DNA from 4 places in the Ochrobactrum teleogrylli genome. Region 3 is predicted to be linked to each of the others. Evidence: riboswitches for the same ligand, from Rfam matches in the RefSeq annotation. Region 3 holds a riboswitch; each other region holds the start of a gene.
The links. Region 3 has a riboswitch for cobalamin ahead of WIX40_RS07145 (ABC transporter substrate-binding protein). Riboswitches for the same ligand answer to the same signal wherever they lie in the genome.
Positions count from the first base shown of each region.

Region 1 (5,286 bases), 1.3 Mb from region 3:
CATCGCTGCGAAGGGGTTGGGCGAAAGGTTGAGCGCCAGAGCAGTCAGCGCTCCGGCTAGGCTGGTCACCGCGACACCGGCCAGAATGACCGCCAATGTTCCGGCATTGCGCCCGGCCAGAAGCTTGACGAGAAAGACCGATGCGAATGCACCGGCCAGCGCCAGCAAAGGCAGGGCCAAGGGAAACAGCAGCGACAGCCCGGTATAAATGGCGATGACTGCGCCAAGCGAAGCCGAAGCGCTGACGCCGAGCAATCCGGGTTCTGCCAGCGGGTTTCGCAGATAGCCTTGCAGGGCCGCCCCAGAAAGCCCCAGCGACGCGCCGATCAGCAAAGCCAGCAAGGCGCGCGGCAGGCGGATCTCACGCATCACCAGCACGATGGCATCGCCCTCGCCGCTGAACAGCGCCCGGAGACTGTCGCTCACCGCAATATTGGCTGGCCCGGTCAGCAGCGACCACGCGAAAAGGACCGCCACAAGCACGGTAAGGCTGACGAGCAAAAGCACGAAACGAGTGTTTTCAGTCACGCGCCGCCTCGCCAAGTTTTTCCACCGCCTCAACACTGAACGGCCCGCCGCAAACGGTCAGATTATCGGGAAGCGTCATTGCTTTCGCCTCGCGCTCCAGCGCCTGCAAAGCCGGATGCCGGAAATTCTGGAAAGCCAGCCCCGGTGCGCGCTCGCTTGCACTGAGGACCAGCATATCTGGCTTTTCCATCACCAGCATTTCGAGAGGTAGCGCCGCAGGTCCGTTCACGCCAGCGCGGTCGGCGATATTGTCCAGCCCTGCCCGCTTGACCGCCTCGTCAATCAATGTGCCGCGCCCGGATGTGTAACTATTGGCGAAATAAAGCGCGACGGTCTTGCGTTGCTGCGGCTTTTCTATTGCCGCAAGTCTAGATCGCATGGAGGCGACCAGCGCTTCCGCCTGTTCTTCGCGTCCAAGCAACGCGCCCATCCGCCTTAGATGCGCTTCGATATCGTCAAACGAGCGCGCAGGCGTGAACTGTTCCACATGCAGGCCAAGCCTGCGCAGAAGATCGACCGTCACCTGCGATGAAAATGTGCCCGCCAGCACCAGATCGGGCTTCATGAGGAAAATCTCCTCTGCTTCAGCCCGATTAACCGGTATTGTCGCCGCCTGCACAGCCAGCACGGAAAGCTGCGGATCGCGCGACAGACGGGAAACCGACCGCAACTGTCCCGGCGCGGCCAGAAGCATGGCCAGTTGATCGGTGCAGACATTGATCGACACCACGCGCTGTGGCGGTGCAGCCTTGGCAGAAGAAAGAGCGACCGAAACCATGGCTGCCAGCGCCATAAGCCAGTTTGCGCCAAGGATCGTCGCTCTCGTCATCCGTCGATAAACCCTCAGAAATTCCGCGTCAGACCGATGTTGAAGGTACGGCCCGGCGCAATATAACCGGAGGTCGTCTGGTAGTCCTTGTCAAAGATGTTCTCGACCGAGAACTTCAGCTTTGACTGCTTGTCGACGGCATAAAGCGCCACGAAATCGGCGGTCACATAGCTGCCGAGCTTCCGCGTATTTGCGGCATCGGCATAGCGCGAACCGCCATAGAAGACGCGGCCCGTCAGGTCGAGACCTTCGAACGGCGTATAGTTCACTTCGGCGGTCGCCTTGAAACGTTCGCGATAGGCAAGATCGGTGTCGTTTTCTTCATCGATGGGTCGCTTGAAGTCCAGCACCCCCTTCACGCCCCATTGGTCATCGAAGCGATGCGCCAGCGTCGCCTCGAAACCTGTCACCTGAGCGCGCGCCACATTATAGGGCAGATAAGAAGGCGCGGTACTCATGATCGCATCGCGCAATTCATTGCGATAAAGCGCAAGATCAAGGCTGGTCGCCGCCGAAATCTGCCAGTTCAGCCCCACTTCATAGGAGCGTGACTTTTCCGGCTGCAGATCGGGATTGGCGAAACCGGGATAATAAAGCTCGTTGAATGTCGGCGCACGAAATCCGGTCGCATAGGACGACCGCACAACGAGGTCGGGTACAATCTCATAGCTCGCACCAATATTGTATGTCGTCACGTCGCCGAATTGCTGGTTGTGGTCGTAACGCACACCGCCATCGACGCGCAGCGCTTCATATTCCAGCGAATACTGCCCGAACACCGCCGCCAGATTGCGCCCCGTCTCGTCATAGGCGACGGTGGAATCGATCGTCTCGCGATAGGCTTCGACACCGCCGGTCACGACATGCTTTGCCTTGCCCGTTTCGAAACTTTTCTCGGTGGACGCGAAAACGCCGTAGCGCTTGGTTTCATAACGGTCGGAGCCGGAGACGCCCTTGCGGAAATCACGGCTGCTATCGATGCCCGAGCTGAACTCGACTGTCGAAGACCAGTCATCCGCGTGATCGATCCGCGTGCCGATCTTGCCAGAAAAGGCTGTGCTGTAGCCCTGATCGGCGGACGGATATTCGGAATCATACTGATTGCGGCCCCGGCTCAAAAGCCCGTCCGCATAGATCCTGCCCCAGTCAAAATCTTTTCCGAGCGAGAAGTTGAGCGAGCCTTGCAGGAAACCATCCCGGTCCGGTTCGTGTCCCCACGCATCGGGGCTGGTGAAATCATAGCCCTCGGTGCCGGTGATCGCCGCACCAAAGGCATAATCGACACCCGCAGCGCTCTGCCCTTGCACCGAACCGGAAGCATAGCCGCCCCAGGGATGGGTGACGCCCGTGGACAGGCTGCCGCACCATGAGCGCTCGCCACAAGCCCCGCCCTGCTTGGTGATGATGTTGATGACGCCGCCCATCGCATCCGCACCATATTGGGCCGAATGGCCGCCCTTGGCGATCTCGATGCGCTCGATGGACGTCAGCGGTATATTGGCCAGCGCCGTGGTTCCGTCCGTAGCCGATGCCGTGCGGACGCCATTGACTAGTACGACCGTCTGCTTGGACGACATGCCGCGCATATAGATGTCCGACTTCGACCCCTGCCCGCCATTCGCCTTGATCGAAACCCCGCTATAGGATTTCAGCAGTGATTGCAGATCGGGGGCCGCCGAACGCTCGATTTCAGCCGTGTCGATGACCGTTACCGACGAGGTGGATCGCTGCAACGACGTTGCGCGACGAAGCGGCGTGACAACAATCGTATCGAGAACCACGCTTGCATTGGCATCGCCCGCGCCGCTGGCGGTTTGGGCCGATGCGGCAAGCGGATTTGCAGCCGCAAAAGCAGCCGTCAGCAAAATGGATAATTTTGGAATATGCACCTGTATCGTCTCCTGCAAGGCGATATCGCCTGACCGCAGGTCGAAGAAATGGGGGATACCCTTTTCCCGTTCCGGCGGCAACATTTGTCCAATGTCACCGCTACGGAAAGCCGCGCCCCGACACGCCCCGCGTCGAAACTAGGTGACCGGATGCGGCAGGTCTCCTGACTTCCGGGTCGCCGCTGTTCTTCCGCCTTCCCGAGTGCAAAAACTGCTCTCAGTGGCTTGATCGCCTGAGCGATTGTGGAAGATAGCTCTCCGGTTACAGTTGCGGGGGCAGTCGCAGAATTGGCCAGATGGCCTCACCGCGTTCCCTTTTCATCCGCCTTTTACAGCGAAACCGTTTCCTGAAACGAGCCCTAGCAAGGCCGAGGCGGATTCGCAATGCGCCAAAAAGCGCGCTCCCCTGAATCGCATTCTCAACGAAGCGATTCAGGGCATTGTTTTCAAACATCTTTGGTTAGAGCATTTCCAGCCAAAGTGCGCAGCGCCTACGCGGGGAAATCGGTTCAATGGACTGATTTCTGATCCCGCTCCGATGCGCAGGATAATGCGTCAAAACGAATGGATAGAGCGGTTCCCACCGCTCTATCGCAGGAATGCCCGGAAGCGTTGCAGCGCGAAGTAAAACAGCACCGAACCGATGACGATCAGGGCCAGAAATTGCGGCCATACCACGCCGATCCCTGCCCCTCGGAACAGGATCGCCTGCGCCAATATGACGAAATGCGTGTTTGGAGCTACCAGCATGATGTTCTGGATGATGTCCGGCATGCTTTCCCGTGGCGTCATGCCGCCGGAAAGCACCTGCAACGGCATTAGCACCAGCATCAGCAACATGCCGAACTGCGGCATGGAGCCTGCAACCGTTGCCAGAAAAATGCCGAGGCTGGTGGTTGCGAAAAGCTGCAATGCGGCGCCAGCCAGAAACAGCAGAACCGATCCATAAATCGGCACCGCTAGCAGACCTTGCACTACAAAGATCAGCGCAAAGGCCGAAGCGACCAGCACGACCAGCCCCATGGACCAGACCTTGCTGACCATGATTTCAACCGGCGTCACCGGCATGACGAGCAAATGCTCGATGGTGCCATGCTCGCGCTCGCGGATCAGCGCAGCACCCGTCAGGATGATCGACAGCATGGTGACCGACGAAATGACATTGTTGATCGCGCCAAACCAGCTCTTGTTCAGATCCTGATTGAAGCGGGATCGCAAATTGAGATCGACCTTCGTATCCGCCGTGCCGCGATAACGGTTCAGGAACTCGTTCACCTCACTGGAGACGATGGACTGAACATAGCCACCGCCCGTAAAGGCCTGACTCATGCGAGTTGCATCCACATTGAGCTGGATGGTCGGCGAGCGCCCGGCCAGCAGATCGCGCTGAAAATTCGGCGGAATGTTCAGCGCGAAAGTGTCGAGCCCTTCATCCATGCGGCTGTCCATCTCGTAGGAAGAAATGAGTTTGGGCGGCACGAAATAAGGCGGGTAGAAAGCCGAGGTGATACGGTTTGAGACCGGCGATTGGTCTTCATCGACAATCGCGATAGCCGCATTGCTGAGATTTTCGGGCTGGGCCCGGGCAGAGGTATAGACCGCAAGCGTAAACGCATAGACGATCAGCAGCAGAAGCATAGGATCGCGGGCGAGACCGCGCAATTCCTTGATACCGAGCTGGAATATATTGGCTATCCGCATCTCAGCCCGCCTGTTTCTTGAGAAGGAGAATGGCCAGCACCATCAGCACCGGAATGGCGATCAGCAAGGGTATGAACGACCCGGCAAGATCGCCAAAATCAAGCGCCTTGGAGAAAACCCCGCGCGAGATGGTCACGAAATAGGTCGTCGGGTAAATCTTGCCGATGAATGCGCCCGCACCCTGCAATGACGAAACCGGATCGATGATGCCGGAATATTGCACCGCCGGAATGAGTGTCAGCAAGGCCGTCCCGAAAATGGCGGCAATCTGGCTGCTCATGAAGGTGGAAAGCACCAGACCCATGCCGGTCGCGATGATGACATAGAGCAGCGCCGCCG
Region 1 is NZ_JBBHKQ010000001.1:202,981-208,266, reverse strand. Features, by position in the region: gene WIX40_RS01030 (FecCD family ABC transporter permease) at 1-528, opposite strand, end outside; gene WIX40_RS01025 (ABC transporter substrate-binding protein) at 521-1,357, opposite strand; gene WIX40_RS01020 (TonB-dependent receptor domain-containing protein) at 1,372-3,246, opposite strand; cobalamin riboswitch at 3,384-3,606, opposite strand; gene WIX40_RS01015 (ABC transporter permease) at 3,835-4,947, opposite strand; gene rbbA (ribosome-associated ATPase/putative transporter RbbA) at 4,949-5,286, opposite strand, start outside.
Region 1: another riboswitch for cobalamin. It lies ahead of WIX40_RS01020 (TonB-dependent receptor domain-containing protein); the one in region 3 lies ahead of WIX40_RS07145 (ABC transporter substrate-binding protein).

Region 2 (5,286 bases), on a different contig from region 3:
GCGCGACTGATCACCGTTGCGGCGATGCTGGTGGTGTTTTTGCTTGCCGCTGCCGTCTACTGGCGCATGACGCACGCTGCGCGTGCAACTGCTGATCGCGCTGCGCTGGAAAAAGCTGTCGCCGAACGCACGGCGGAACTAAGTGCCGAGATGATCGAGCGCGAGCGCGCCGACAAGCGCTTTCGTGATGCCCGTGAGGAGTTGGCGCAGGCAAACAGGCTGGCCTCGCTTGGCTCGATCACTGCGGGCCTTGTGCATGAAATCAATCAGCCGGTCGCGACCATCCGTACGCTGACCGAGAATGCGCAGCACTATCTGTCCAAGGGCAAGCTCGACAAGGTTGCCGCAAATCTGACGACCTCCGTCGATCTGACGGCGCGCATCGGCTCCATTACGCAGGAGATGCGCCGCTTTGCCCGTCGACGCGGCAGCGTTGCGCGTCCGATACCACTGAACGAACTGGTCGATGGCACGATGGTGTTGATGGGCGACCGTTTTCGCAATGCCAATGTACCGCTGGATATGCCGGAGCAATCAGAATTGATGGTGTTCGCCTGCCGTATCCGCTCGGAACAGGTGCTCGTCAATTTGCTGCAAAACGCGCTCGATGCGGTGACGGCGCAGCCCGATCCGCATGTCGCAATCATCATCGAGCAAGACGATGAACAAGTGTCGTTGATCGTTGCAGATAACGGTCCGGGTATTGATCCGGAACTGGATGATGAGATTTTCAGCCCCTTTGTCACCGGCAAACCGGACGGGCTTGGTCTTGGGCTCGGTATCGCGCGCGATCTGATGACGGAACTGGAGGGAACGTTGCGGGTCGTTCCTTCACCACTGGGTGGTGCGGCTTTTGCTGCGACGTGGAAGCGGGTGCATAAGGACGGTGAGCATGACGGAAAGTGAACCCTTGCGCGTGATGCTGGTCGATGACGATGCGCCGTTTCGCACGGCCCTTGCGGATTCCTTCGAGATTGCCGGGATCGATATTGAAACCCACGGCGATGGCCAGTCGGCGCTAGCCAATCTGACCGCCGATTTTCCCGGCGTTGTCGTCACCGATATTCGGATGCCGCGTATCGATGGCCATGCCGTTATGGAAGCGCTGCTGGCGCGTGACCCCGAATTGCCGGTCATTCTGATGACAGGCCATGGCGATATCGGCATGGCCGTCACGGCGCTCAAGAAGGGCGCCTTCGATTTTATTGCCAAACCCTTTGCAGCCGATCACCTGATTTCCAGTGTGCGCCGTGCGCTGGAAATGCGCCGTCTGGTGCTGGAAAACCGGCGTCTGCGCCGTGCTGCGGCGGAAGCCGAGCAGGATTATCCATTGCTGGGCGAAACGCCGGTCATGGTGCGGCTGCGCGACACGATTCGCCAATTGGCGAGCGTCGATGTTGATGTACTGATCGAAGGCGAGACTGGTACGGGCAAGGAACTTGTCGCCCGACTGTTGCATCGCTGGAGTGCGCGCCATGCTCGCGGCTTCGTTGCGATTGATTGCGCTGCGCTCCCCGATGCGGTTGCAGATGACGTCCTGTTTGGCAATCGTATTCAGCGCGGCAGGATTGCCGATGCTGATCGGGGTACGCTCTTTCTTGACGAGATCGACAGCATGTCGGTCAACCTGCAAGGCAAGTTGCTGCGGGTTGTGGAGGAGCGCGAGTTGCCTTCGCTGACCGGAGAGCCTCGTGCTGTCAATCTGCGGGTGATTGCGGCCGCCAAAGGCGATCTGGACGGTGCCGTTGCAGCGGGGCGTTTTCGCTCTGATCTTTTCTATAGGCTAGAAACGGTGCGGTTGCGCATTCCGCCCTTGCGTGAACGCCGCAAGGATATAGGTCTCCTTTTTGCCTATTTTCTCGACGAGGCCGCCAGCCAGTTCGGGCAACCGCGCCCCGCAATCGATGCAGCCATCGAGTCACGGCTCCATTCCGACGACTGGCCGGGCAATGTGCGCGAGCTGCGCAATTATGCCAAACAGGTGGTGCTTGGCTTGCGGCATGACCCTGAACATGAACCGAGCACATTGCCGTTATCCGAACAGATGGATCGGTTCGAGGAAGGGGTCATCCGCGCCACGCTCGAACGATGCAATGGCGATGTGGGCGTTGCTGCTGAAGTGCTGCAACTGCCGCGCCGTAGTCTCTATGCAAGGCTGCAAAGGCACGACATCGATGCCTCGTCGTTTCGTCGTCGCGATTGACGTATTCGCCCACCGACGCGCGTTTTCCGCAACTATCTATTGACCGATTTTTAACTTAGACTACTATATATAGTGTTCTAGGTTCTTTCGATTCGATGGGTCGAAAGCTAAGAGGGAATTCGGTGAGTCGCCGCCATGAAGGTTGAGACGAAGCCGAAGCTGCCCCCGCAACTGTAAACGGTGAGTTCTTGTTGATCATGTCACTGGCGTAAGCTGGGAAGACCGACAAGGGCGCTGACCCGTGAGCCAGGAGACCTGCCTTGAGCAATGAACGTCCACGGGCGGGGTGTCCGGTTGGTGTGCAGTCATTGAGGCGAGTTGTGCTTCTTGCCGATTGCTACCCCGAATACCCGCTCACAAGCTTCGGGGTGAAGTCCATGTCTGACACATTGTGCAGTTTGTATTGTCCTTTCAGTTCAGGACCACCTTTCCAGAGGTGATTTTGCGCGGTCCAGTGGTGCTCATGCATCGCTGACTTTCCCCATTTTGTCCGTCTTCACGCGCATGTCCCGTGCGCGAACGATCTTTTATGCGCATCTGTCCCCCATACGGCGGACGGGTCCCAGTCAGCTTGCGCCCAATCCAGTGAGGAAGAAATGAACGTTACCGTCTATAGCAAACCCGCCTGCGTCCAGTGCACCGCAACAACCCGCGCCCTCGACCGCCAGGGGATTGATTATCAGGTCATCGACATTTCTGCAGATATGGAGGCTTTCGATCTCGTGAGGGGGCTGTGTTACCGGCAGGTGCCGGTCGTCGTGGCCGGTGAAACCCACTGGGCCGGTTTTCGCCCGGATATGATCAACGGCCTTTCGTGACCGTGGCTTCGCCATGAGTTCTGCAATGGGTCTCCTTGTCTATTTTTCCAGTCGCTCCGAGAACACGCACCGTTTCGTAGAGCGGCTTGGAATGCGCGCGAGGCGCATTCCCATCCTCCAAAGGGGTGAGGATGACACGAGCCTGTTGCAGATAGACGAGCCATTCGTGCTCATGACGCCAAGCTATGGCGGCGGTGGAACCAAGGGGGCGGTGCCAAAGCCCGTCATCCGGTTTCTCAACAATGCGGGCAATCGCTCGCTGATCCGCGGCGTGATCGCCGCGGGCAACAGCAATTTCGGCGAAGCTTTTGGCATAGCCGGCAAAATAATCTCCGCCAAATGTCAGGTTCCCTATCTTTATCGCTTCGAGCTTTTGGGAACCGATGAAGACATTGGCAATGTCAGGAACGGGATGGAACGATTTTGGACACGGCCGACACAACCCTGATCCGCGAGCGCGATGCAGAGCCGATTGCGGAGGACGCGCCACAAGCGGCAGCGTCGAACAGCCCCAAGCCCGTCAAATCTACGGATGGGCTGGACTATCATGCGCTGAACGCAATGCTCAATCTCTATGACGATGAAGGCAACATCCAGCTGGACCGTGACCGGCAAGCTGCGCGGCAATATTTTCTTCAACACGTCAATCAGAATACGGTCTTCTTCCATAATCTGCGGGAGAAGCTGGATTATCTGGTAACCGAGAACTATTACGAGCAGGCCGTGCTCGACCAGTATTCCTTCAATTTCGTGCGTGATCTTTTCGATGAGGCCTATGCGAGAAAGTTCCGTTTCCCGACATTTCTGGGCGCCTTCAAATATTACACCAGCTACACGCTGAAAACCTTCGACGGGAAGCGCTATCTGGAGCGCTATGAAGACCGCGTCTGCATGGTGGCGCTGGCATTGGCGCGCGGCAGCGAGCAACTGGCGCGTGACCTTGTCGATGAAATCATTTCCGGTCGCTATCAGCCTGCAACGCCGACATTCCTCAATGCGGGCAAGAAGCAGCGCGGCGAACTCGTGTCCTGTTTCCTGTTGAGGGTGGAGGACAATATGGAGTCCATCGGACGTTCCATCAATTCCGCATTGCAGCTTTCCAAACGCGGTGGCGGCGTGGCCTTGAGCCTGACGAATATTCGCGAATCCGGCGCGCCGATCAAGCAGATCCAGAACCAGTCTTCGGGCATTATTCCCGTGATGAAGCTTCTGGAGGATTCATTCTCCTACGCCAACCAGCTTGGCGCACGACAGGGAGCCGGTGCGGTTTATCTGCATGCCCATCATCCCGATATCATGCGCTTCCTCGACACCAAGCGCGAGAATGCCGATGAGAAAATCCGTATCAAGACCTTGTCGCTCGGTGTGGTGATCCCGGATATCACCTTTGAACTCGCCCGCAACAATGAGGATATGTATCTCTTTTCGCCTTATGACGTGGAGCGGGTCTATGGTCAGCCGCTGACCGAGATTTCGGTCACGGAAAGATATCGTGAAATGGTCGATGATGCGCGCATCCACAAGCGGAAGATCAACGCGCGCGAATTCTTCCAGGTTCTGGCGGAAATCCAGTTTGAGTCCGGCTATCCCTATATCATGTTCGAGGACACGGTGAACCGCGCCAACCCGATCGACGGGCGCATCACCATGAGCAATCTTTGCTCGGAAATTCTGCAGGTGAGCGAAGCCAGCATCTTTAATGAAGACCTTTCCTATGCCCATCTCGGCAAGGATATTTCGTGTAATCTGGGGTCGCTCAACATCGCAGCCGCGATGGATTCAGTGGATTTTGGAAAGACCATCGAGACCTCCATTCGGGCGCTGACGGCGGTTTCTGATTTGAGCCATATCAGCTCGGTGCCGTCTGTCGCGCGCGGTAATGATGAAAGCCACGCCATCGGCCTTGGTCAGATGAACCTGCATGGCTATCTGGCCCGTGAGCGGATTTTCTACGGTTCGGAAGAAGGGGTGGATTTCACGAATATCTATTTCTACACCGTGACTTACCACGCTCTGCGTGCTTCCAACCGCATTGCCGTCGAAGCGGGCAAATCGTTCAGCGGTTTTAAAAAATCCAAATATGCGTCAGGTGAATATTTCCACAAATATACGGATCAGTGTTGGCAGCCCGCGACCGAAAAGGTACGTGAGATTTTCGAAAAGGCAGGCATCGCGATCCCCACGCAGGATGACTGGCGCGATTTGAAAAAGGCGGTGATGGAGGGTGGCCTCTACAACCAAAACCTACAGGCCGTGCCGCCGACC
Region 2 is NZ_JBBHKQ010000002.1:968,634-973,919, forward strand. Features, by position in the region: gene WIX40_RS22015 (sensor histidine kinase) at 1-906, shown strand, start outside; gene WIX40_RS22020 (sigma-54-dependent transcriptional regulator) at 893-2,203, shown strand; cobalamin riboswitch at 2,266-2,480, shown strand; gene nrdH (glutaredoxin-like protein NrdH) at 2,800-3,021, shown strand; gene nrdI (class Ib ribonucleoside-diphosphate reductase assembly flavoprotein NrdI) at 3,047-3,469, shown strand; gene nrdE (class 1b ribonucleoside-diphosphate reductase subunit alpha) at 3,445-5,286, shown strand, end outside.
Region 2: another riboswitch for cobalamin. It lies ahead of nrdH (glutaredoxin-like protein NrdH); the one in region 3 lies ahead of WIX40_RS07145 (ABC transporter substrate-binding protein).

Region 3 (5,286 bases):
TGGCGGTCGGACCGACGCGAAATATAGGTCCAGGCAAAATATTTGGTACCAAAGGCGCTTAGCAGAGGCATTTGCCCCGGTTGACAGCGGGGCAAGTCTTCTATGGCCCCATTCGTATACCAACGGCATTGCAGCGGGATTGGACAATCCCGCCGTGAAGCCGTTGTCGCTTGCGCGAAATCTCGCTAAATATGGGGCCACAAACGGGTGCACTTATGGGTGCACAAATATCGGATCGTGTTTGTAGGACCTCGCAATGATTGGATGCCTGCCGCCGCTTATCCTGCTGATTTTAGGGGCTGGCATTGGGGCATTGATCGGCGGCAACACCGATGCCGTCTATGGCGGTTTGATTGGTTTGGCGATCGGCCTCGTCGTAATGATCGTTCTCATCTGGATTCTGATGAAGGCCCGCAACCGATAGGCTCAGAGGCGCGCGTCGTCCTCATGTGCGCGCACTGGTGATAGCCTTTCATGGGCGCAGAAATAGTGAACTATCTCTGGCAGTTTTCTGTGCAATATTAAAAATATAACTATGCGTCATCTGTTACAGGAGTGGCGCATGCAGCGTATCGTTTTATCAATATTCTTATTGTTTTTAAATTTTCCTTTGGCCAATGCTGCGGACAAGGCCGCGGGGGTTCAATATACAAATATAGACAAAAGCTTCACCTTTTTAGGCGGTGTCGGCTACGCTTGGGTCAAGGCGGACGAAATCGTCTACAATGGCGGAAACCGCATGAGCCATTTGTTTTGGCAGTCGCAAATGCCTGTGCTGACCGGCGCTTTCAGGGCCGATCCCATGAAAAATATAACTGTGGTTGGCCGTGTGAAAATCGGGCTGGGTGGCACCCACAAGATGGAAGACTACGATTGGTTAGCGCCATATTTGAAAAGTTATGATTTTGATGACTGGACAGATCGTTCGGTTAGCGATGAGACAGATCTGGATCGTTACATCAATCTGGATATTGCCGTTGGGCATGATTTCGAGATCAATCAACATAACGTCTTCAATCTGCATGGCGGGTTCAAATATACGAATGTGAAATGGACCAGCGGTAACTCGCAATATGTCTACAGCGAAGAGGGATTTCGCGATAAAACGGGCGTCCTCTCTGGGAAGGGGATCAGCTACGAGCAAAGTTTGCCAGCGCTGTTTGTGGGCGGCGAATGGCGTTCAACATTCGAAAAATGGTCTTTTTCGTTGCTGGGGCGCGTAGGAGCAACTGTCGCTGCCAAGGACATCGACGATCATTGGCACGGGGATAAGCGTTTTACTGATACGTTCGGAAGCCGGGCGTTTCTGGATACGCAGGCCGAAGTCGCTTATGCCTTTACCGAGCGCACAAATGTCTATCTCTCGGCGGCTTATGAAAAATACTTCCGCATGAGGGGCGACACGATGATGGAAAACAGAACAACGGGGGAGGTTAAGAGCTTCCCCGATGATGCAGGCGCCGGCTTGCAGGCGTTCACGCTTGGCGGCGGCCTGAAAGTCAGTTTCTAACATTGCAAAAAGAAAATCGGCCAGAGTTTTGCTCTGGCCGATTTTTAGAAACACTGAGGCTTGCGGCTTACCGGCCAGCGAGAATGCCAGCGATGATTCCCGTTGCCGTGGTGACCAGCAGGAACTGGTTGTCAACCTTCACCCAGCGCTGGCCCGGACCCGGACGGCGCAGACCATAACGCTTGTAGTCGCGCACTTCCGGCTGGCGGCGCCAGTCATTGTAGCGCTGGCCCTTGGACCAATGCTGACGGCCATGGTCGCGCGGGTCTTTACGACCGAATTCCTTGCCATGCGGCGGACGCGGCTTCTGGTCCATGCGGTGCGGACCCGGCTTGCGCTGATAATCCTGCGCCTGTGCGGCCAGCGGTGCGCCGATGAAGGAAAGGGCTACGGCTGCAAGAATGACTTTTTTGAACATCATGTTCTCCTTTGCTGTTGGGTGGACACTATTGGGAGACGAATGAACGGAAGATGAATGTCTGCATTTTGAAACATTAAATAAAATCAATGTGATATTAACGCTTTGTTAACCATGGCTTTATGCGCTTGGGCATACCGCCAAATGGAAACAGAGCCACTTGACCTCAGCGCAATGCGAACGTAATAGTATTACGACGGTTCCCCGACCGAGAGTGAAGGGGATTAATAGGGAACACGGTGAGGACGACCCGAAAAGGGACCGAGACCGTGGCTGCCCCCGCAACTGTAAGCGGATTGCTGTTCATCCTCGTGACGCCGACGGGCGTCATGCCACTGTGTTCAACCGGCGAAAGCTGAAAGACACGGGAAGGCAGATGGAAGCGATTATCTGCAAGCCAGGAGACCTGCCGTCATAGGGCCTTTGGGCCATCATTATCCATTGTCACGGGCGGGGATGCCCGGAGCAGGAGCAGGTTATGACAGCACATCGCGCCGCAAGGCGCTTTCTTTCATCGTCATCCATATCCCCGGATATCTCCGTTTGCTCACGGCGTCTTATCGCCGTCGCTTGCTGACGTGGCCATTTCTCTCACCATTTCGGGGTTTCCCATGACATTGCACGGCAAGACGTCGTTTCGCATCGCTTTATGCGCTCTTTTTCTGTTTGCAGGCGCGCCAGCACTGCAGGCGGCGGAAACGCAATATCCGCTGACGCTGAAGAACTGCGGACGCGACGTTACATTCAAACAGGCCCCGACGCGCGCGGTGGCTGTCGGTCAAAGCAGCACGGAGATTTTGTACAGCCTTGGTCTGGGTGACAAGGTGGTCGGTACGGCGGTGTGGTTCGGCCCGGTACTGAAAGGCTTTGAAGAGGTCAACGCCAAGGTCAAGCGACTGGCCGATAACGACCCGAGCTTCGAAAGCGTACTGGCGCAGAAACCCGATATTGTGACGGCGGATTTTCAATGGCATGTCGGGCCGAATGGCATTGTCGCCAAGCCGGAGCAGTTCGAGGAACTGGGTATCCCGGCCTATACCTCGCCTTCGGATTGTGTCGGCAAGGATAATTCCGGCGGCGGCGACGGCGTGCGCACGGCCGCTTTCACCATGGATATCGTCTATCAGGAAATCGGCGAGCTGGCCGCAATCTTCAACGTGCAGGATCGCGGTGAAAAGCTCATTGCCGAGCTGAAAGGGCGCGAAGATGCGGCGCGCCGCAAGATTGGCGCCAGCGGGGCCAAGCTTTCCGCTGCGGTGTGGTTTTCCAGCACGCAGATTGACGCCGATCCCTATATCGCCGGAAAATTCGGCGCTCCGGCCTATATCCTGTCGGCGCTCGGCATCAGGAATGTGGTCGACAGCCAGGAAGAATGGCCGACCATCGGCTGGGAAACCATCGCCAAATCTGGCCCGTCGATGATCGTGGCAGCAAAACTCGATCGTCGCCGCTATCCGGCGGACGATATTGCCGTGAAGCGCAAATTCCTCGAAAGCGATCCGGTGACAAGCCTGATGCCTGCAGTCAAGGACGGCCACGTCTTCGACATGGATGCGCAGTCGATGAGCACCTCGCTGCGGGTGATTGAGGGCATCGAAACGCTGGCGGCGGCCATCGCTGCCTCGGACCTCAACAAATGACGGCATTGGTAGCCATAGGAAGGCTTCCGTTCAGCAACAAGCTGAGCGCCGGGGTTCTGGCGCTCATCCTGCTGCTTGCCGCCTTGTGGCTGGGCGCAGCGATTGGCGAAACCGCCATACCGCTCGATGTGGTGGCGAAGACCGTCGCCAACCGCCTGTGGCATGCAGGCTATGTGCTCGATCCCATCGATGAGGGCATTGTGTGGAGCTATCGTCTCAGCCGTGCCGTGGTGGCGGCATGCTGCGGGGCGGCGCTGGCGCTTTCCGGCGTCGTGCTGCAATCGCTGCTGCGCAACTCGCTGGCTGATCCGTATATTCTGGGCATTTCCGCCGGGGCCTCGACCGGGGCTGTCAGCGTCGCCATTCTTGGCATCGGCGCTGGCGTTCTCACTTTGTCGCTTGGCGCATTCATCGGGGCGATTTTTGCCTTTGTGCTGGTGTCGCTGCTGGCGTTGAAGGCGGGGCGGGGCAACAGCGCGATCATTCTGGCCGGTATTGCCGGATCGCAGCTTTTCAACGCGCTGACCTCGTTCATCGTGACCAAGGCGGCCAATGCCGAGCAGGCGCGGGGCATTATGTTCTGGCTGCTTGGCAATCTGTCCGGCGTGCGTTGGCCGGATGTGACGCTGGCGCTGCCTGCTTGCCTGATCGGGCTGGTGGTCTGCCTGTGGCATGCGCGTGCGCTCGACGCCTTCACTTTCGGCGCAGAATCCGCTGCTTCGCTCGGCATTCCAGTGCGGCGTGTTTATGCCGTGCTTATTGGCGCAAGCGCCATGATGACGGCGGTTATGGTCTCCATTGTCGGGTCCATTGGCTTTATTGGCCTTGTCATTCCCCATGCGGCGCGGATGGTGGTGGGTGTCCGGCATGGCGTTTTGCTGCCCACATCCGCTTTGATCGGCGCGATCTTCATGATCGCAGCAGACATCGTGTCGCGCATCATCGTGCCGGGACAGGTGCTGCCCATCGGTGTGGTGACGGCGCTGGTCGGCGCTCCGGCCTTTGCGCTGCTGCTTGGGCAAAGGAGGGCGCGGGCATGATGCTGTCGGCACAGAATCTTTCATGGTCGGCAGGCAGCGTCGAAATCCTGCGCGGCGTTTCGCTCGATGTGATCGAGGGCGAGTTTCTCGGCATTATCGGGCCGAACGGTTCCGGTAAGACCACGCTTCTATCGCTGCTTTCAGGTCTGAAGCGCCCGCGCAGCGGTACGGTTTATCTCGGCGAGGCGCCGATTGAACGCTTCAACCGCCGCGAGATTGCGCGCTTGCTGGCGCTGGTCGAACAGCAGGCGGAAACGACCGAGCGCATCACCGCCCGGCAGGCAGTGGAGCTTGGGCGCACGCCTTATCTCGGTACGCTTTCACCATGGTCTGCGGAGGATGACGCCATCGTCGATCAGGCGCTTGCGCATGTGGACATGTCGCATCTGGCCAAACGCAACTGGCACACATTGTCGGGCGGTGAACGCCAGCGCCTGCATATTGCCCGCGCTCTGGCGCAGCAGCCGCGCATCCTGTTGCTGGACGAGCCGACCAATCATCTCGATATCGGCCACCAGATCGGCCTTCTCGATCTCGTCCGGCGTCAAAGTCGAACGATAGGCCTGACGGTAGTGGCAGCGCTGCATGACCTCAACCATGCGGCCATGTTCTGCGACCGCATTGCGGTGATGGACAGGGGGCGTCTGGCGGCGCTGGGCGCGCCGCGAGAGGTTTTAA
Region 3 is NZ_JBBHKQ010000001.1:1,528,495-1,533,780, forward strand. Features, by position in the region: gene WIX40_RS07125 (hypothetical protein) at 1-62, shown strand, start outside; gene WIX40_RS07130 (hypothetical protein) at 257-424, shown strand; gene WIX40_RS07135 (omptin family outer membrane protease) at 563-1,510, shown strand; gene WIX40_RS07140 (RcnB family protein) at 1,578-1,928, opposite strand; cobalamin riboswitch at 2,109-2,356, shown strand; gene WIX40_RS07145 (ABC transporter substrate-binding protein) at 2,540-3,568, shown strand; gene WIX40_RS07150 (FecCD family ABC transporter permease) at 3,565-4,608, shown strand; gene WIX40_RS07155 (ABC transporter ATP-binding protein) at 4,605-5,286, shown strand, end outside.

Region 4 (5,286 bases), 1.3 Mb from region 3:
TGGCTGCCAACGCTCTATTGGAATAATCTTGCTCACATTTGTAATAAACTGATGCGCATTTTTGCATAGAAGGTGTGTCGTTGAACGCTTCGGATGTGCTGTAAAGCATAGGCTGCGACCCAGATTGCCATGGCTTGCCGTTTCGGCTACGCAGGTCCTATGGTACGGGCAATTATGTTTCAGGGAACGGGGTCTGATGTCGGCAAGAGCGTGCTTGTCGCTGGGCTCTGTCGTGTGGCGCGCAATCGCGGATTGAAGGTCCGCCCGTTCAAGCCTCAGAACATGTCGAACAACGCTGCTGTCAGTGACGACGGCGGCGAAATCGGTCGTGCCCAATGGTTGCAGGCACTGGCGTCGGGCGTGCCATCCTCGGTGCATATGAACCCGGTTTTGCTTAAACCTCAGACAGATATGGGCAGCCAGATCGTGGTGCAGGGTCAGGTGCGTGGCGAGGCACGCGGGCGCTATTATCAGGAATTGAAGCCGCAGTTGATGGCGTCGGTGATGGAGTCCTTTTCCATCGTCAGTGAAGGCGCTGATCTCGTGCTGATCGAAGGTGCGGGGTCGCCCGCGGAAATCAACCTTCGGGCGGGCGACATTGCGAATATGGGTTTCGCAACGCAGGCAGATGTGCCGGTGGTGCTGGTCGGCGACATTGATCGGGGCGGGGTGATCGCCTCTCTGGTCGGAACCCATACAATTTTGTCGGACGAAGACCGCGCCATGGTGCGCGGTTTCATCATCAACAAGTTTCGTGGTGATATTTCTCTGTTCGATGACGGGCTGGAAGCAATCGAACGCTTCACCGGCTGGCGCTCGTTCGGTGTGGTTCCGTGGCTAAAGGCGGTTTCCAGATTGCCTGCCGAGGATTCGGTGGTTCTGGAGCGCGCCGTGCGCAGTGCTGACAAGGCGCTAAAAGTTGCGGTGCCGATGTTGCCGCGCATCGCCAATTTTGACGATCTGGACCCGCTGAAAGCCGAGCCTGCGGTGGAGGTGGTCATGGTGCCGCCCGGTACGTCTCTTCCGCCCGATGCCGGGCTGGTTGTACTGCCGGGAACGAAATCCACGATCACCGATCTGCTGGCTTTCCGTGAAAACGGTTGGGATCGCGATCTGGTACAGCACGTGAAGCGGGGCGGACATGTGCTGGGTATCTGCGGCGGGTTTCAGATGCTGGGGCGCAGCATCCATGACCCGCACGGTATCGAAGGGCAGGTGCGCGAAGCAGAAGGGCTGGGGCTGCTCGACATCGAGACGGTCATGGAGCCGGAAAAAGTCGTCCGCAATGTGAAGGCGACTTCGCTGCTCTATGATGCGCCGCTCGAGGGATATGAAATTCATGTTGGCCGCACGACAGGTGCGGATATGTTCAGGCCTTTCGCGCGCATCGAAAATCATGATGACGGTGCGATATCTGCCGATGGCCGCATCATGGGCACTTATTTACATGGTGTTTTCGGTGCGGATCGTTTTCGGCAGCAATTTCTCGCAGCGCTAGGTGTTGAGGGCGGAATAGGCAATTACCGCCTGAGCGTCGAAGCGGCGCTGGATGAACTGGCGGAAGGGCTGGAAGCCTGTCTCGATATCGATGCGTTGTTTTCGCTGATCTGACACAACTGTACTCGTTCAGTCTCGATAGTTTCACGTATCAGGGCTATTTTTTGGTCTGATATGACAATAAATCTTAATTATATATAAATTTCAGATAATTCTAATATACTGTATCGTATAAAAATTTATACTGGCATTTTTACCATCTCGTTTCATTCAAAATATATTTAAAATTATAATGAGGCTATTTTGATATTGAGGTTTTTATATCAAAATCCTCATATTGTTTTTCGCCGTCATCTCTACGTATATTCACTCTTGGCGGTCAATGCATTGTTCATTGTTTCGCCTCAGGTCGATTTGATTACCAGCCGATATTTTTTCAAACACGGGGATTTTTCCGCGTCGAATTCACCGGCTTGGGTCGCCCTTAGGGATTTCCACCGTGTCAGTCAGTGTTGGTTGCTGGCTGCAATGCTGGTTTTGATCGGTTTCTACGCGTTGTGGCGGCGCCCCATCCTTTCTATCGCCCCTCACAAGGTGCTTTATGTGCTTCTGACCTTTGCGCTTGGCCCAGGCATCGTAACGCAAAGCCTGAAGTTGCTGATCGGAAGAGCGCGGCCACGACATCTGCTGGAATTTGGCGGCTCAATGAATTTTACACCGGCCTGGCAGATGGCTGCGACATGTAGCAAAAACTGCTCATTTCCGTCGGGAGAGGGCGCTGCTGCGGCTGCGATGCTGTCGCTTTTAATATTCGTTCCTGAACGCTGGCGCGTTATGTCCGCCGCGATTTTCATTCCAATCCTCATGCTGATTTCCATGAACCGTGTTTTCATGGGCGCGCATTTTCTATCGGATGTGGTGATCGCATGGAGTTTGGTGGTGGGCGTGATGTTGTGGCTCTGGCCCAGGATCAATGCCAAGGCGGAGACCATCGACCGCTGGGTTCGGCGCAAGGGGCAATTTCTGCGCCCTCGCGCTGATTGACGGCCTATCAGCAAAGGCTTAATGTCCGCGCATGTGACAGGTTTTCGCCGGACGAATCTGGTGAAACCAAGAGGGAATGCGAAGGACGGACCCAATCAGGGCGTTTCTATCGCAGCCGACCCCGCGACTGTAGAGCGGAGAGGAATGAAGCCAAGCCGGGCAACCGGCAGCCACTGGAACATCACGTTCCGGGAAGGCGGTGACATTACCGACGACCCGCGAGCCAGGAGACCTGCCTGTTGCAGAAGGGTATTTTACCCGCGCCCCATGGGAGGTTTTTCCCTGCTGCCTGCACGGAGGTTGTCATGGCTGCACGTATGAATAATTCTGTCTCCGCTACTATTCCCCTGCCTTTGGCTGCGCGCCTCGGTACGGCGGTGGTCTCCCTGCTTCTCGGCGCGTTTCTTATCTATGGCGTTGGCATTGCGCATTCGGATGCGCTGCACGATTCAGCGCATGATACCCGCCATTCTTACGGTTTTCCCTGCCATTGATGCTTTGCATCGACATTGTGAGCCGCGCCCTTGGCCGGTTTGCATGGGGAAATGACCATATGTCTGTTTTTCTAGGAAGCTGACATTGCAGAGCGTCGGATAGCGTTTGCTACCGACGGGCTTTGCAGCTGGGGAATTGAAATGTTGATCCGTTATCTCTTGGCCACGCTTGCTGCGGGCCTTCTGGCAGGGCTTCTGGTGACGCCTGCCATGTATCTCAAAACCGTGCCGCTGATCATTCAGGCGGAAGTTTACGAAGAGGCGGGCGGCGGCCATAGCCACGGACCGGCGGAAGCCGCGCCGCATGAACACGCCGCTGAGACGCCTGCCCATGACCATGCGACAACTGCCGCGCCGGAGGAAGAAGGAGCCGGAGCAGAACTGCCTTTCGGTCGCCTTGGCAATACAATCCTCGCCAATCTTGTTGCGGGTGCCGGTTTTGCACTGCTGCTTGGCGGTATCGCGCTGCTGATTGGTCGCCCGATCACCGTGCAGAACGGGCTTTACTGGGGCATGGCCGGTTTCTTTGCGGTGGCATTCTTGCCTGCGCTCGGTCTGTCGCCGGAACTGCCAGCCATGCCTGCCGACGATCTTGCAGAGCGCCAGCTTTGGTGGATTTCGACGGTTGTTCTCAGCGGCGTCGGCCTTTATCTCATCGTGCTGCGCGGAGAAATCTGGGCAAAACTGCTCGGCCTCATCGCCATTATTGCGCCGCATCTCTATGGCGCGCCGCATCCTGAGGATATTGCGTCGCCTATTCCGTCGCTGCTTGCGTCGCAATATGCGGTCGCCTCGCTGGCGACGAACCTGTTCATGTGGGCGGTGATTGGTCTGGCGCTTGGCTGGTTCATCCAGCATTACGCCTCATCGGAACTGGAAGGCTGAAAGCATGGCTCTGCCCGGAAAAATAACCTTTGTTCTTGGCGGAGCCCGTTCAGGCAAATCGTCCTATGCCGAAAAACTGGTTGAAGCCTCCGGGCTTCAGCCGGTCTATCTGGCGACTGGTCGGGCCTTCGACGGAGAAATGGAAAGTCGCATCGCGGTGCATCGCGACCGGCGCGGCACGCAATGGCAAACAGTCGAAGAGCCGTTCGAGCTGAAGGGCGCGCTTTTGCAACAGGCACAATCGTCCAGATTTGTGCTGGTTGACTGCCTGACCTTGTGGGTCACCAATCTCATGATGGCCGAACGCGACATTGCTGCGGAAGGGCGTGATCTGGTGACCGCGCTTTCTGAGCTGGGCGGGCCGGTTGTTTTCGTCTCCAACGAGGTGGGTCTTGGCATCGTGCCGGAAAACCGCATGGCGCGGGAATTTCGCGATCATGCAGGCTTTTTGCATCAGGCCATCGCTGCGGCGGCAGACGAAGTTTATTTCATGGCGGCGGGCTTGCCGCTCAAGATGAAGGGATAATTTTATGCAGGGCCAAAAGATACCGGCGACCGTGATTACCGGGTTTCTCGGATCGGGGAAGACCACGATGATCCGCAATCTGCTTGAAAACGCCAATGGCAAGCGCATTGCGCTGATCATCAATGAATTTGGCGATCTTGGTGTCGATGGCGGTATTCTGAAAGGTTGCGGCATCGAAACCTGCCGCGAGGAAGATGTGATCGAACTCAACAATGGCTGCATTTGCTGCACCGTTGCGGACGATTTCATCCCGACCATGACCAAGCTGCTCGACCGCGCGGATCGCCCGGATCACATCGTCATCGAGACCTCCGGCCTCGCTTTGCCACAGCCGCTTGTGGCTGCCTTCAACTGGCCGGAAATCAAGACGCAGGTGACTGTGGATGGTGTGGTCACGGTGATCGATGCCGCCGCTGTCGCCGAAGGCCGCTTCGCTGATGATCATGACAAGGTGGATGCGCAGCGCGCCGCCGATGAATCACTGGACCATGAAAGCCCGCTGGAAGAGCTGTTTGAAGATCAGATTCATGCGGCCGACTTGATCGTGCTCAACAAGGCCGACCTGATCGATGCCTCAAGCCTCGATAGCGTGAAGGCGGATGTTGCCGAGCGCTCGTCGCGCCGCGTCAACATGGTGCCTGCAAGCTTCGGCAAGCTTGGCGCTGATGTGCTGCTTGGTCTTGGCGTTGGTACGGAAGACGATATCGCCAACCGCAAGTCGCATCATGAAATTCATCATGCCGATGGTCACGAGCATGATCATGATGAATTCGAGAGCTTTGTGGTCGAGGCCGGTTCCGTGTCGGACCCGAAGGCTTTTGCCGAAGAGCTGAAGACCAT
Region 4 is NZ_JBBHKQ010000001.1:245,697-250,982, forward strand. Features, by position in the region: gene WIX40_RS01190 (cobyric acid synthase) at 160-1,611, shown strand; gene WIX40_RS01195 (phosphatase PAP2 family protein) at 1,801-2,541, shown strand; cobalamin riboswitch at 2,563-2,795, shown strand; gene WIX40_RS01200 (CbtB domain-containing protein) at 2,847-3,035, shown strand; gene WIX40_RS01205 (CbtA family protein) at 3,177-3,920, shown strand; gene cobU (bifunctional adenosylcobinamide kinase/adenosylcobinamide-phosphate guanylyltransferase) at 3,925-4,446, shown strand; gene cobW (cobalamin biosynthesis protein CobW) at 4,451-5,286, shown strand, end outside.
Region 4: another riboswitch for cobalamin. It lies ahead of WIX40_RS01200 (CbtB domain-containing protein); the one in region 3 lies ahead of WIX40_RS07145 (ABC transporter substrate-binding protein).